DNA from 2 places in the Serratia sp. Res13-Sevr-LER1-36-b genome. Region 1 is predicted to be linked to the other one. Evidence: predicted binding sites of a transcription regulator. Region 1 holds the regulator's gene; the other holds the start of a gene.
The links. The regulator PurR, encoded in region 1, represses purine synthesis genes. The targets are predictions, from matches to a motif close to CANGCAAACGTTTGCNTG.
Positions count from the first base shown of each region.

Region 2: carA (glutamine-hydrolyzing carbamoyl-phosphate synthase small subunit) is a predicted target of PurR. The motif match lies at 2,020-2,037, and genes of this name have one in related genera.

Region 1 covers NZ_JADACK010000005.1:724,547-731,862, reverse strand. Annotated here, with positions in the region: gene gloA (lactoylglutathione lyase) at 8-415, shown strand; gene rnt (ribonuclease T) at 485-1,165, shown strand; gene IMQ33_RS04440 (Grx4 family monothiol glutaredoxin) at 1,250-1,597, opposite strand; gene IMQ33_RS04435 (C40 family peptidase) at 2,007-2,822, shown strand; gene sodB (superoxide dismutase [Fe]) at 3,049-3,627, shown strand; gene IMQ33_RS04425 (YnhF family membrane protein) at 3,692-3,781, opposite strand; gene purR (HTH-type transcriptional repressor PurR) at 4,106-5,131, shown strand; gene punR (DNA-binding transcriptional activator PunR) at 5,188-6,108, opposite strand; gene punC (purine nucleoside transporter PunC) at 6,234-7,316, shown strand, end outside.
Region 2 covers NZ_JADACK010000020.1:298,429-305,744, reverse strand. Annotated here, with positions in the region: gene ispH (4-hydroxy-3-methylbut-2-enyl diphosphate reductase) at 1-509, shown strand, start outside; gene dapB (4-hydroxy-tetrahydrodipicolinate reductase) at 969-1,790, shown strand; gene carA (glutamine-hydrolyzing carbamoyl-phosphate synthase small subunit) at 2,261-3,409, shown strand; gene carB (carbamoyl-phosphate synthase large subunit) at 3,428-6,649, shown strand; gene tnpA (IS200/IS605-like element IS1541C family transposase) at 6,842-7,300, shown strand.

The DNA of each region.
Region 1 (7,316 bases):
GGAAATTATGCGCTTACTCCATACCATGCTCCGTGTCGGCGATCTGCAACGCTCCATCGACTTCTATACCAAGGTATTAGGCATGCGCTTACTGCGTACCAGCGAAAACACCGAGTACAAATACTCGCTGGCCTTCGTGGGTTATAGCGATGAAAGCGAAGGCTCGGTCATCGAACTGACCTATAACTGGGGCGTCGACAGCTACGACATGGGCTCCGCCTTTGGTCATCTGGCGCTGGGCGTCGATGATGTAGCCGCTACCTGCGACAACATCCGTCAGGCCGGTGGCAAAGTCACCCGCGAAGCCGGCCCAGTCAAGGGCGGTACCACCGTGATTGCCTTCGTCGAAGATCCGGACGGCTACAAGATCGAACTGATCGAGAACAAGCACGCAGGTCACGGCCTCGGTAACTGAGGTTTCTCCAGGGCGCACCCTGCGCCCTGCTTTCTATCTCCGCTGCACCAAGACAAGAAATTTGTCATAATGCGCGCTGAATTCGCTAAAGATAAGAAACTGATGGCCGAAAAAAGTGATCTTAACGCCCTGAGTGGCCGTTTCCGTGGGTTTTATCCCGTTGTTATTGATGTGGAAACCGCCGGGTTTCATGCTCAGACCGATGCGCTGCTAGAGATTGCCGCCGTCACGCTGAAAATGGATGAAAATGGTTGGTTGCAGCAGGATGAAACGCTGCATTTTCATGTAGAGCCGTTTGAAGGGGCGAACCTGCAACCGGAAGCGCTGGCCTTTAACGGTATCGATCCACATAACCCACTGCGTGGCGCAGTGAGTGAATATGATGCGCTGCATGCGATTTTCAAAGCCGTGCGTAAAGGCATTAAGGATCAGGGCTGTAACCGGGCAATCATCGTGGCGCATAATGCCAACTTTGATCACAGTTTCCTGATGGCCGCCGCCGAGCGCGCCAGCCTGAAGCGCAACCCGTTCCACCCGTTCGCCACCTTTGATACCGCTGCGCTTAGTGGGCTGGTATTGGGGCAGACGGTGCTGGCCAAAGCCTGTATTGCCGCTGGCATGCCGTTTGACAGCAGCCAGGCGCACTCAGCACTTTATGATACCCAGCAAACCGCCCAGCTGTTCTGTGAACTGGTCAACCGCTGGAAACGTCTCGGTGGCTGGCCGATTGCCAACGTTGAATCGCAATAGCTTGCAGGCAAACTGACAGACATAAAAAAATCGGGCGGCACTGTTAAAGGTGCCGCCCGATTTTATTTGGAAAACCCTGTGCCATTAAGGCTGCTGGTCTTCCTGATCTTTATACTTCTCTGCCGTTTCTTTGATCAACGGCTGCAGTTCACCACGCTGGTACATCTCGATGATGATATCGCAGCCGCCAACCAGTTCGCCATCGACCCACAGCTGCGGGAAAGTTGGCCAGTTGGCGTACTTTGGCAGCTCGGCGCGGATGTCCGGGTTTTGCAGAATATCAACATAGGCAAAACGTTCGCCACAGGCTGAAAGCGCCTGCACGGCCTGAGCGGAGAAACCGCAGCTTGGCAATTTCGGTGAGCCTTTCATATACAGCAGGATCGGGTTGGCAGAAATTTGCTGCTGAATTTTTTCAATCGTCGTCATTATTGCTTCCTCAAGCCACATCATGGCTACAACATGCATCACACTGGCTATTGTAGCGGCAGGACCGGTGCCAAAAAACGCCATCTTTTGCAGGGACATTCTCTGATTGCCTCAGCAAAAGCGGCCGTCACAACGAACCGGTTAAAACATGGCCCCAGAATAACATTTTTAATCGGGACGTTTCACTATTATATTTGCGCTGCTCAATCCCGGAGAGCAATAAGCCAACCACATGATCTTTGTCGTTTTTTTAGGCACCAGGCGTTTGATTTTGCAACAATAAAAATGCCATTAACGTTTTCTCACAATATGGATTAGTATTTATGAGATCCACGCTGTTTTATAGGGTGAATTTCGGGAATACTGTGACTCATTCGATTTCTGTTTCGGAGCCAAGGTTGGTAACGTCGATATGCGGTTAATTATTACACTTTTTGTGCTGCTATTTACGCAGCTCTTCTTCAATTTGGCGCACGCTGCGCCACAGGCACGTGTTTCTGCCGAGCAGCGCAAGAGTCACGTTAATGAAGCACGGCCAGACGACCGCAAGAAAAAGAAAGCGGAGAAAGCCAATAAAAAAGTGAAGGCAGCCACCCCTCCGAAAACGCTAAAAACCAAACCAGCAACCTTAAAGACCGCCAAAAAAACCACCAGCGTTAAAACCAAAAGCCAGGTAACCAAAACGGCCAAGCTCAAAGTGACTCCGCCTAAAAAAGGCTATAAAAAAGGCTATGGTCGCCATCGTGAAGAAGGCAAAGCTACGGCAAAACTGGCAGGCCGCGAAAAACCGTTGAAACTTTCCGCCGCCCATAAAAAACGTTATCAGCACGCCAAGCAAACCGCCATGGCCAAGCTGATGGGGCAAATGGGTAAACCCTACCGCTGGGGTGGATCTTCACCTGGTACAGGATTCGACTGCAGTGGGCTGATTTATTACGCGTACAAAGACGTCGTGAAAATCAAAATGCCGCGTACCGCCAACGAAATGTACCACCTGCGTGATGCAGCGCCGATCAAACGTAATGAGCTGGAGAAAGGCGATCTGGTGTTCTTCCGCATCAACAACCGTGGCACCGCCGATCACGTTGGCGTCTATCTTGGTAACGGTAAGTTCATCCAGTCACCGCGCACCGGTGAAGAAATTCGCATCAGTCAGTTGGATAACGACTATTGGCAGAACCATTACATTGGCGCCCGCCGCGTAGTGACCCCGACCACCATTCGTTGACCTAGCACGGCTGAGCCAGCTGCTCAGCCGTGCCTTACTCCCCCAAAAATCAAAAACCGCTGCGACTTTAATCAATCAGCCACTTGGCACACTTTGGATGTTCTTTTCGCTCGGAAAGTTGTTAAGATTAATAACCATAACAAAAGTGGTGCAATTGCGTTTTTTCGCCCTCGGCCCCACGGCCCAAAGCGTCGGAGAGGCGTATTGTCTATAAAAGGAGAAAGCAATGTCGTTTGAATTACCTGCATTACCGTATGAGAAAAACGCTCTCGAACCGCACATTTCCGCAGAAACGCTGGAATACCACTATGGCAAGCACCATAACACCTATGTGGTTAACCTGAACAATCTGGTGAAAGGCAGCGAGTTCGAAGGCAAATCCCTGGTCGAGATCGTCAAGACCTCCACCGGCGGCGTGTTCAACAACGCCGCTCAGGTCTGGAACCACACCTTCTATTGGCACTGCTTATCACCGCAAGGTGGTGGCGAGCCAACGGGCGCAGTGGCAGAGGCCATCAATAAGTCATTCGGCTCCTTCGCCGCCTTTAAAGAGCAGTTCACCGATGCCGCCGTGAAAAACTTCGGCGCGGGCTGGACCTGGCTGGTGAAAAAAGCGGACGGTAGTCTGGCGATCGTCAGCACCTCGAATGCGGCAACCCCGCTGACCGGCGCAGACGTTCCGCTATTGACCGTTGACGTGTGGGAACATGCTTACTATATCGACTACCGCAATGCGCGACCAAAGTACCTGGAAAACTTCTGGGCGTTGGTGAACTGGGCGTTCGTGGCAGAAAACCTGGCTTAACGGCGGGTGGCTAGCTAATAATAAGGCGCAGCATCAAGCTGCGCCTTTGTTTTTCTGCTGCGGATCAGTTCAATGCGGCAATAAAACTGAAAGCAATAATCATTGCCAAAGCACCCACGGTGGTGAGTAATGACATCTTCAAATTGGTATCCATATACAACTCCCTCTCAGATTGGCTTTTCCAGAGCATAAGCCACACAGTTTATACGTCAAATCATTTTCCCACAGTCCGTGATTAAAATCTTGTTTTGATTTCCCCGCTGATAATTACCGATTAGCTCTTCCACTTTTCTTCAATTTGCGACAAAATCCGCAGTTCACTACTGCGTACCGATAAACTGCCCCTCCCTGTTCAAGCGATTTACGACTTCAGCACTAAAAACTCAGTTTTCGCTTATCTGGGGAAGGATCTACGTAGGCAAACGATTAACATCATACTTACATGCTGTAACATGTGGGTTTAGGAGTCATTTTTTACATGGCAACGATTAAAGATGTGGCCAAACGCGCTGGCGTTTCTACCACTACCGTATCGCACGTTATCAATAAAACGCGTTTCGTCGCCGAAGATACCAAAACGGCCGTTTGGGCCGCCATCAAAGAGCTGCACTATTCACCCAGCGCCGTAGCCCGCAGTCTCAAGGTCAATCACACCAAATCGATCGGTTTGCTCGCCACCTCGAGCGAGGCCCCCTATTTTGCCGAAGTGATCGAAGCGGTTGAAAACAGCTGTTACAGCAAAGGCTATACCCTGATCTTGTGTAACTCGCACAATAATCTGGATAAACAGCAAGCCTATCTGGCGATGTTGGCGCAAAAGCGCGTCGATGGCCTGCTGGTGATGTGCTCAGAATATCCAGATCAGCTACTGGGCATGCTGGAAGATTACCGTAATATTCCCATGGTAGTGATGGATTGGGGTACCGCGCGCGGAGACTTCACCGATACCATTATCGACAATGCCTTCGAGGGCGGTTACCTGGCAGGCCGCTACCTGATCGAACGTGGCCACCGGGACATCGGTGCCATTCCTGGTCAACTGGCGCGTAATACCGGTGGAGGTCGCCACCAGGGCTTTCTGAAGGCCATGAAGGAAGCCAACATCGAAGTGCGCGAAGAATGGGTCGTGCAGGGGGATTTCGAGCCTGAATCTGGCTACAAAGCCATGCATCAGATCCTGTCGCAAAAGCATCGCCCAACCGCCGTTTTCTGTGGCGGCGATATTATGGCCATGGGGGCGATTTGCGCCGCCGATGAGCTGGGGTTGCGTGTACCGCAGGATATCTCGGTTATTGGTTACGACAACGTGCGTAATGCCCGCTACTTCACTCCCGCTCTGACCACCATTCACCAGCCTAAAGAGCGCCTGGGCGAGATGGCCTTTACCATGCTGTTAGATCGCATCATCAGCAAGCGTGAAGAGTCGCAGGTGATTGAAGTGCATCCAAAACTTATTGAGCGTCGCTCCGTGGCAGATGGTCCTTTTGTCGATTACCGCCGCTAAGTCCTATTTCTTAACCCATATTTCTCCGTAGGGGCGCCGCAATATGCCGCGCCCGATTAATCACCCGGCCCCTCTTCACTGAGCCATTCCTGATTCAGCGTTTCGCTGTCGCCAAGATAGTCCAACAGCCAGGCCATGGCCGGAGACTGGGCGTTTTGCTGCCAGGTCAGGCAGCAGGCGCTGGGCGGGAAAGGCTCATGCAGTGGTAACACCACCAGTTCGCCACTTTGTACCAACGGCAATACTCGATGCGCGGGCACCATGCCCACACACAGCCCGGCACGCAAACAATCTACCGCCGAAACCCAGTCCGGCACGGTCAGCCGCCGCTGGTTGTCCAGCGACCAGGTCACCCGCTTGGGTAAATTGCGCGAAGTATCCTCCAACAGCAACGAGGGATAAGGCCGTAGTTGATCGTCGCGCAGCTTTCCTTGCAAGGCGGCGAGCGGATGTTTAGCATGTACTACGCAGAGCCAATTCATAAAACCCATATCGCGAAAGGCAAAACCGCCGCCGACCGGCACCGCCCGCGTTGCACCAATGGCCATCTCAGCGCGACCATCGACCAGTGCATCCCACACGCCGTTGAATACTTCAGGCTGCACTATCAGTTCTACGTCGGGGAAATGGCGATAAAAATCCAGCACCAGTTGGCGGCTGCGCTGAGGTTTGACGATCAGATCGACCGCAATCCGCAATTGCCCGCGCCAACCGTTGGCCACCTGCTGACACTGTCGTCGGGTATCGAGCATTTTTTTGATAACAACCCGTGCTTCTTTAACAAACAGCGCCCCCGCTGGCGTGAGTTCCACATCGCGGTGACGGCGTTCAAACAGCGGCACCGCCAGCCATTGCTCCAGTTGGCGCACCGTATAGCTCACCGCCGAGGGAACGCGATGCAATTCCTGCGCCGCTGCGCTGAAACTACCGGTTCGCGCCACCGCATCTACCACATCGAGTGAATATTCAGACCACATAACTTTGCCTTCAAATTTTTTAACAGCACCTTGCAAATATTACCGTTTCACAAGCAGAGATCCAGCCGTATACACTTGCCGGCGCTTCAAAACCTGCGACAACATAATTTTAACGAGAAATAGCAATGCGAAATTTTGGATTTATGTTCTACCTGGCCGGCCTAAGTATGTTGGGCTATCTGGCTACCGATATGTACCTGCCCGCCTTTGGGGCCATGCAGCAGGATCTGCAAATCTCCGCTGGGGCGATCAGCGCCAGCCTGAGTATCTTCCTGGCAGGCTTTGCCTTCGCCCAGTTGCTGTGGGGGCCGCTGTCTGACCGCATTGGCCGTAAGCCCGTGTTATTGATTGGCCTGGCACTGTTCGCCGTCGGCTGTCTAGGTATGCTGTGGGTCGAAAACGTGGCACAACTGTGGTCACTGCGCTTTATCCAAGCCATTGGCGTGTGTTCCGCCGCCGTCACCTGGCAGGCGATCGTGGTTGATCGTTACCGCGATGGCAAAGCCAACCGCGTTTTCGCCTCCATTATGCCGCTGGTCGCACTCTCTCCGGCGCTGGCCCCGCTGCTAGGCGCCTGGTTGCTCAACCATATGGGATGGCGGGCCATCTTCGCCGTGCTGTTGGGGATTACCGCCCTGCTGCTGATCCCCACCTTACTGCTGAAAGACCGTAGCAGACTGGTACCTTCCGCCGATAAAAAGCCCAGCCTTGGCTTTATGCAGATCTTGAAATCCCCGGTCTTCAGCGGCAACGTGATGGTTTTTGCCGCCTGTTCTGCCGGCTTCTTCGCCTGGCTGACGGGCTCACCCTTTATCCTCGGCGATATGGGGTATAGCCCTAACGATATTGGCCTAAGCTATGTGCCACAAACGCTGGCTTTCTTATTGGGGGGTTACAGCTGCCGTAGCGCCTTAAATCGCATTTCTGGCAAAACCTTGTTGCCATGGCTGCTGGTAGCTTATGGCATCAGCATGGTAGCACTGTATCTGATTGCCACCCTGAGCGAACCGACGTTGACCACACTGTTGATCCCGTTCTGCTTTATGGCATTAGTTAACGGTGCCAGCTATCCTATTTTAGTGGCCAATGCGTTGATGCCCTTCCCCAACAACAGCGGCAAAGCCGCTGCGCTGCAAAACACGCTACAGCTGGGATTATGTTTTATCGCCAGCCTGTTGGTTTCGGCATTTATCGCCCAACCGCTGTTA
Region 2 (7,316 bases), on a different contig from region 1:
AAGATGTCTGGCAATTGCAGGTGAAGAACGAGCATAACCTGTGCTTTATGACCCAGACGACCTTATCGGTGGATGATACCTCCGATGTGATCGATGCGTTGCGTAAGCGCTTCCCGGATATTATCGGGCCGCGCAAGGACGATATCTGCTATGCCACCACCAACCGTCAGGAAGCGGTGCGCAGCTTGGCAGGTGATGCCGACGTGGTGCTGGTGGTGGGGTCGAAGAACTCGTCCAACTCCAACCGCCTGGCGGAACTTGCCCAGCGTGTGGGTAAACCAGCCTATCTGATCGACTCGGCGGCGGACATTCAGGAATCCTGGTTGAAAGACGCCAGCAACATTGGCGTCACCGCCGGAGCCTCTGCGCCGGACGTGCTGGTTCAGGACGTCATCAGCCGCTTGAAAGCATTGGGCGGCAAAGACGTGCAGGAGCTCAGCGGCCGCGAAGAGAACATCGTGTTTGAAGTACCGAAAGAACTGCGCATGGATATCAAGCAGATCGACTGATCGTTGCCAATATCATTAAGTAACGGGAAGCCTTGGCTTCCCGTTTTGCGTTTTAACTCGCTGTAATTAATCGTGTAACAGGTGGGAGCCATAATGAAGAACCCGTCCCTGGGGCTCGAATCGGGCATCCATGCGCTCAACAGTCGGCTAACCTGTATGTCTCCCACCTGCCTTGGGCTTTATGTGTTGCAGTATTAAGCTCGTCCTTTAGCGTGCAGAATGAGCAAAAATCGACTTTATCGCCATTCATCGTAATGCATAAATAGTGCATGATTATGTAGCACCAGACGGTTGACGCTAATCGGGTAATTGTTAATCAATTGACAGCGTTACTGATAACATACCGGGCATATCATAATTTTCTAATCCGTAAGCAAATCCTCTGGTAGTGATAGGGTAGGGAAGTTACCCTGAACCCATAGCCGAGGAGTGGCTTTTGACCATAAAAGAGAGCGAAGTATGACTGATTCACAAATCCGCATCGCGATTGCGGGTTCCGGTGGCCGCATGGGGCGCCAATTGATCCAGGCCGTGCAGCAGGCACAGGGCGTGGTATTGGGGGCGGCACTGGAGCGTCCGGGGTCTAGCCTGGTTGGCACAGATGCCGGTGAACTGGCTGGCGTTGGTGCATTGGGTGTCACCGTCAGCGATAACCTGGAAAAGGTTGTCAACGATTTCGATATCCTGATCGACTTCACCCGCCCGGAAGGCACCCTGGCTCATCTGGCGTTTTGCGTGGCCCACGGCAAAGCCATGGTGATCGGCACCACCGGTTTTGATGATGCAGGTAAAGCGGCGATCCAGGCCGCGGCACAGCAGATTGGCATCGTGTTTGCCGCCAACTTCAGCGTGGGCGTCAACGTGGTGCTCAAGCTGCTGGAGAAAGCGGCCAAGGTAATGGGCGATTATACCGATATCGAAATTGTGGAAGCTCACCACCGCCACAAGGTAGATGCTCCTTCAGGAACGGCGTTAGCTATGGGCGAGGCGATTGCCGGTGCCTTGGGACGCGATCTGAAAGAGTGCGCGGTTTACGAGCGCGTGGGCTATACCGGCGAGCGCGATCCAAAGAGCATCGGCTTTGCCACCATTCGTGCCGGGGATATTGTGGGTGAACATACCGCCATGTTTGCCGATATTGGCGAGCGGGTAGAAATTACCCATAAAGCCTCAAGCCGGATGACGTTTGCCAATGGCGCGGTGCGTGCCGCGTCATGGATATCAAACCAGCATAATGGGCTGTTTGATATGCGTGATGTGCTCGGTTTAGACCAGTTATAATTTTAATGAACACCATCGTGATGTGGTTGTGTTGATCATAATGATATGATAATCGGACAATAATTTTATTGTCCTTTTTTTTAACATTGAAAATGATGGTTAAGATCATTTTTAATGATGTAGCTATTGTTTTTATATGTTATCTAGTCTTATTCCTGTTTTTTCCGTCATCTTTATTGCTCCCTACGCAGATTTAAGCTGTTTTAAGCCATTTTTTCTGTCACTGTGTCTCGCAACCGTTTACCCGGTCAAGTTTGCTGGTGTTTTTGTGCCTGTGACCCCCTTTAAACCCTGAAGGCTGCAAAAATAATGAAAAAAATGGCGCTTTATCTAGACAAGCGGGACGCTCATCATTAAAATGCGCCCAATTTGCCAAAAATTGGCCTTGAGGGCGGTTTTTGCATTGATTTAGGGCGTGAAATCTGAATTAATATGCAAATATTGTGATTGATTATTCCTCGGAGGGTGTTTTGATTAAGTCAGCGCTATTGGTTCTGGAAGACGGAACCCAATTCCACGGTCGGGCCATCGGGGCAGAAGGTACGGCAGTGGGGGAAGTGGTCTTCAATACCTCGATGACCGGTTATCAAGAAATCCTCACTGATCCTTCCTACTCCCGCCAGATCGTTACTCTTACTTATCCTCATATCGGCAATGTCGGCACCAATGATTCCGACGCAGAATCCTCCGCTGTTCATGCTCAAGGCCTTGTCATCCGCGACCTGCCCCTGATTGCCAGCAACTACCGCAACGAAATGGGCCTGGCCGATTACCTCAAGCGTCATAATATTGTGGCGATTGCCGATATCGATACCCGCAAGCTGACTCGTCTGCTGCGTGAGAAAGGCGCACAGAACGGCTGCATCATCGCGGGCGACCTCACCGATGCCGATCTGGCGCTGCAAAAAGCCAAGGCTTTCCCTGGCCTGAAAGGCATGGACCTGGCAAAAGAGGTCACCACCAAAGAAGCTTACGCCTGGCAACAGGGGAGCTGGACGCTGGAAGGCGATTTGCCGGAGGCTAAACCTGCGGGCGAACTGCCTTACCATGTAGTGGCCTACGATTACGGCGCCAAGCGTAATATCCTGCGTATGCTGGTGGATCGCGGCTGCCGCCTCACCGTGGTGCCAGCGCAAACCCCTGCGGAAGAGGTGCTGAAAATGAATCCGGACGGCATCTTCCTGTCCAACGGCCCTGGTGACCCGGAGCCTTGCGATTACGCCATCACCGCCATCAAACGTTTCCTGGAAACCGATATCCCGGTATTTGGTATCTGCCTGGGCCACCAACTGTTGGCGCTGGCCAGCGGTGCCAAAACCATGAAGATGAAGCTTGGCCACCACGGCGGTAACCACCCGGTGAAGGATCTGGATAACAATACCGTGATGATCACCGCGCAGAACCACGGCTTTGCCGTCGATGAAAATAATCTGCCGAACACATTGCGGGTCACGCATAAATCCCTGTTCGACCACACGGTGCAGGGCATCCATCGTACCGATAAAGCCGCGTTCAGCTTCCAGGGCCACCCAGAAGCCAGCCCAGGCCCGCACGATGCCGCGCCGCTGTTCGATCACTTTATCGAACTGATTGAGACTTACCGTACCAACGCCAAATAATCAGGAGCCAGAAAAGCCATGCCAAAACGTACAGATATAAAAAGCATCCTGATCCTCGGCGCTGGCCCGATCGTTATCGGCCAGGCGTGTGAATTTGACTACTCTGGTGCCCAGGCGTGTAAGGCGCTGCGTGAAGAAGGTTATCGCGTCGTACTGGTCAACTCGAACCCGGCCACCATCATGACCGACCCGGAAATGGCCGATGCCACCTACATCGAGCCGATCCACTGGGAAGTGGTGCGTAAAATCATCGAGAAAGAGCGCCCGGATGCAGTGCTGCCAACCATGGGTGGGCAAACCGCGCTGAACTGTGCGTTGGAGTTGGAACGTCAGGGCGTACTGGCCGAGTTTGGCGTCACCATGATCGGCGCTACCGCCGATGCCATCGACAAAGCCGAAGACCGCCGCCGTTTCGATATCGCCATGAAGAAAATTGGCCTGGACACGGCGCGTTCCGGCATCGCCCATAATATGGAAGAAGCGTTGGCGGTGGCCGCTGATGTGGGCTTCCCATGCATTATCCGCCCGTCATTCACCATGGGCGGCACCGGTGGCGGCATCGCCTATAACCGCGAAGAGTTTGAAGAGATCTGCGAGCGCGGTCTGGATCTGTCCCCGACCAAAGAGCTGCTGATTGACGAATCGCTGATCGGCTGGAAAGAGTACGAGATGGAGGTGGTGCGCGATAAGAATGACAACTGCATCATCGTCTGCTCGATCGAAAACATCGATGCTATGGGTATCCATACCGGTGACTCCATCACGGTGGCTCCAGCGCAAACGCTGACCGACAAAGAATACCAAATCATGCGTAACGCCTCGATGGCGGTGCTGCGTGAGATCGGGGTGGAAACCGGCGGCTCCAACGTGCAGTTCTCGGTGAACCCGAAAACTGGCCGCCTGATCGTGATTGAAATGAACCCACGCGTATCCCGTTCATCGGCGCTGGCCTCGAAAGCGACTGGCTTCCCGATTGCCAAGATCGCCGCCAAGCTGGCGGTGGGTTACACCCTCGATGAGCTGATGAATGACATCACCGGTGGCCGTACGCCAGCCTCCTTTGAGCCGTCCATCGACTATGTCGTCACCAAGATCCCGCGCTTCAACTTCGAGAAGTTTGCCGGTGCCAACGATCGCCTGACCACCCAGATGAAGTCGGTCGGCGAAGTGATGGCGATTGGCCGCACTCAGCAGGAGTCATTGCAGAAAGCGCTGCGCGGCCTGGAAGTGGGCGCGACCGGGTTCGATCCGAAAGTGAGCCTGGACGATCCGGAAGCCTTGACCAAGATCCGCCGTGAGCTGAAGGATGCGGGTTCCGATCGCATTTGGTATATCGCCGATGCTTTCCGCGCCGGTCTGTCCGTCGATGGCGTGTTCAACCTGACCAATATCGACCGCTGGTTCCTGGTGCAGATTGAAGAGCTGGTGCGTCTGGAAGAGCAGGTTGCCGAAGCGGGCATCAACGGCCTGAACGCTGATTTCCTGCGTACGCTCAAGCGTAAAGGCTTTGCCGATGCGCGCCTGGCCAAGCTGGCTGGCGTTGCGGAAAGCGAAATCCGCAAGCTGCGCCACAGCTTCAACATGCACCCGGTCTACAAGCGTGTGGACACCTGTGCGGCAGAGTTTGCGACCGACACCGCCTACATGTATTCCACCTATGAAGACGAGTGTGAATCCAACCCGACCAACGATCGTCCGAAAATCATGATCCTGGGCGGTGGCCCGAACCGTATCGGCCAGGGCATCGAGTTCGACTATTGCTGCGTACACGCCTCGCTGGCGCTGCGCGAAGACGGCTACGAGACCATCATGGTCAACTGCAACCCGGAAACCGTCTCTACCGACTACGACACCTCGGATCGCTTGTACTTCGAACCGGTGACGCTGGAAGACGTGCTGGAAATCGTCCGTATCGAGAAGCCAAAAGGCGTGATCGTGCAGTATGGCGGGCAAACCCCGTTGAAACTGGCGCGTGAGTTGGAAGCGGCAGGCGTGCCGATTATTGGCACCAGCCCTGATGCGATTGACCGTGCCGAAGACCGTGAACGTTTCCAGCAGGCGGTTAACCGCTTGGGCCTGAAGCAGCCGGCCAACGCCACCGTGGCAACCATCGAGCAGGCGGTTGAGAAAGCGGCCGGCATCGGTTATCCGCTGGTGGTGCGCCCCTCCTACGTACTGGGTGGCCGTGCGATGGAGATCGTTTACGACGACATCGACCTGCGTCGTTACTTCCAGAACGCGGTCAGCGTATCCAACGATGCGCCAGTGCTGCTGGACCGCTTCCTGGACGACGCGGTAGAAGTGGATGTGGATGCTATCTGTGACGGCGAGCGCGTGCTGATCGGTGGCATCATGGAGCATATCGAACAGGCTGGCGTCCACTCCGGTGACTCCGCTTGTTCACTGCCAGCCTACACGCTGAGCAAAGAGATCCAGGACGTGATGCGCCAGCAGGTAGAAAAACTGGCGTTTGAGCTGCAGGTTCGTGGTCTGATGAACGTGCAGTTTGCGGTGAAGAACAACGAAGTCTACCTGATCGAAGTGAACCCACGTGCCGCACGTACCGTGCCGTTCGTTTCCAAGGCTACCGGCGTAGCGTTGGCAAAAGTGGCGGCGCGCGTGATGGCCGGTAAATCACTGGCCGAACAGGGCGTGACTGAAGAGGTCATCCCGCCGTACTACTCGGTCAAGGAAGTGGTGCTGCCGTTCAACAAGTTCCCAGGCGTTGACCCGATCCTCGGGCCAGAAATGCGCTCGACCGGTGAAGTGATGGGCGTTGGCCGTACCTTCGCCGAAGCCTTCTCCAAGGCGATGTTGGGCAGTAACTCCGGCATGAAGAAAGGCCGTGCGCTGCTGTCAGTTCGCAGTGGGGACAAGGCTCGCGTGGTGGATTTGGCTGCCAGCCTGCTCAAGCAGGGCTTTGAACTGGATGCTACCCACGGCACCGCAGTGGTGCTGGGCGAAGCGGGGATTAACCCACGCCTGGTCAACAAGGTGCATGAAGGGCGTCCGCACATTCAGGACCGCATCAAGAACGGCGAATACACCTACATCGTGAATACCACTGCGGGGCGTCAGGCGATTGAAGACTCCAAGCTGATCCGCCGCAGTGCGCTGCAGTATAAAGTGCACTACGACACCACGATGAACGGCGGCTTTGCTACCTCAATGGCGATGAAGGCCGATCCAACCGAGCAGGTCACGTCGGTACAGGAACTGCACGCACGTATCACCAAGTAAGTTAATAAGTTGGCTACCACTGAGGCGCTGCTTTTGCAGCGCCTTTTTTGTGCACAGAAAACCTCCAGCTAGGCTGGAGGTTCCGTAAAGCTTTCAGCTTTGAGCCAGTTATAAAAACCCCTTTTGATTTGTTAAAACAGTTTGCGGTCTGGCAACTGCAAAGGTTCAACAAGAAATCAAAAGGGGGTCCCTATGAGGGACGAAAAGAGCTTAGCGCACACGCGATGGAACTGTAAATATCACATAGTATTTGCGCCGAAGTACCGAAGAAAGGTGTTCTACGGGGAAAAGCGTAAAGCGATTGGCAGTATCTTAAGAAAGCTGTGCGAATGGAAAAACGTGAATATTCTGGAAGCGGAATGTTGTGTGGATCACATCCATATGCTTCTGGAAATCCCGCCCAAGATGAGTGTGTCGGGCTTTATGGGATACCTGAAGGGAAAGAGTAGCCTGATGCTTTATGAGCAGTTTGGCGATTTGAAGTTCAAATACCGTAACAGGGAGTTCTGGTGCCGAGGGTATTACGTTGATACGGTTGGTAAAAATACAGCCAGGATACAAGAATACATAAAGCACCAACTGGAAGAGGATAAAATGGGTGAGCAGTTGTCGATCCCCTATCCGGGTAGCCCGTTTACGGGCAGTAAGTAATCCATAAATGCAAATG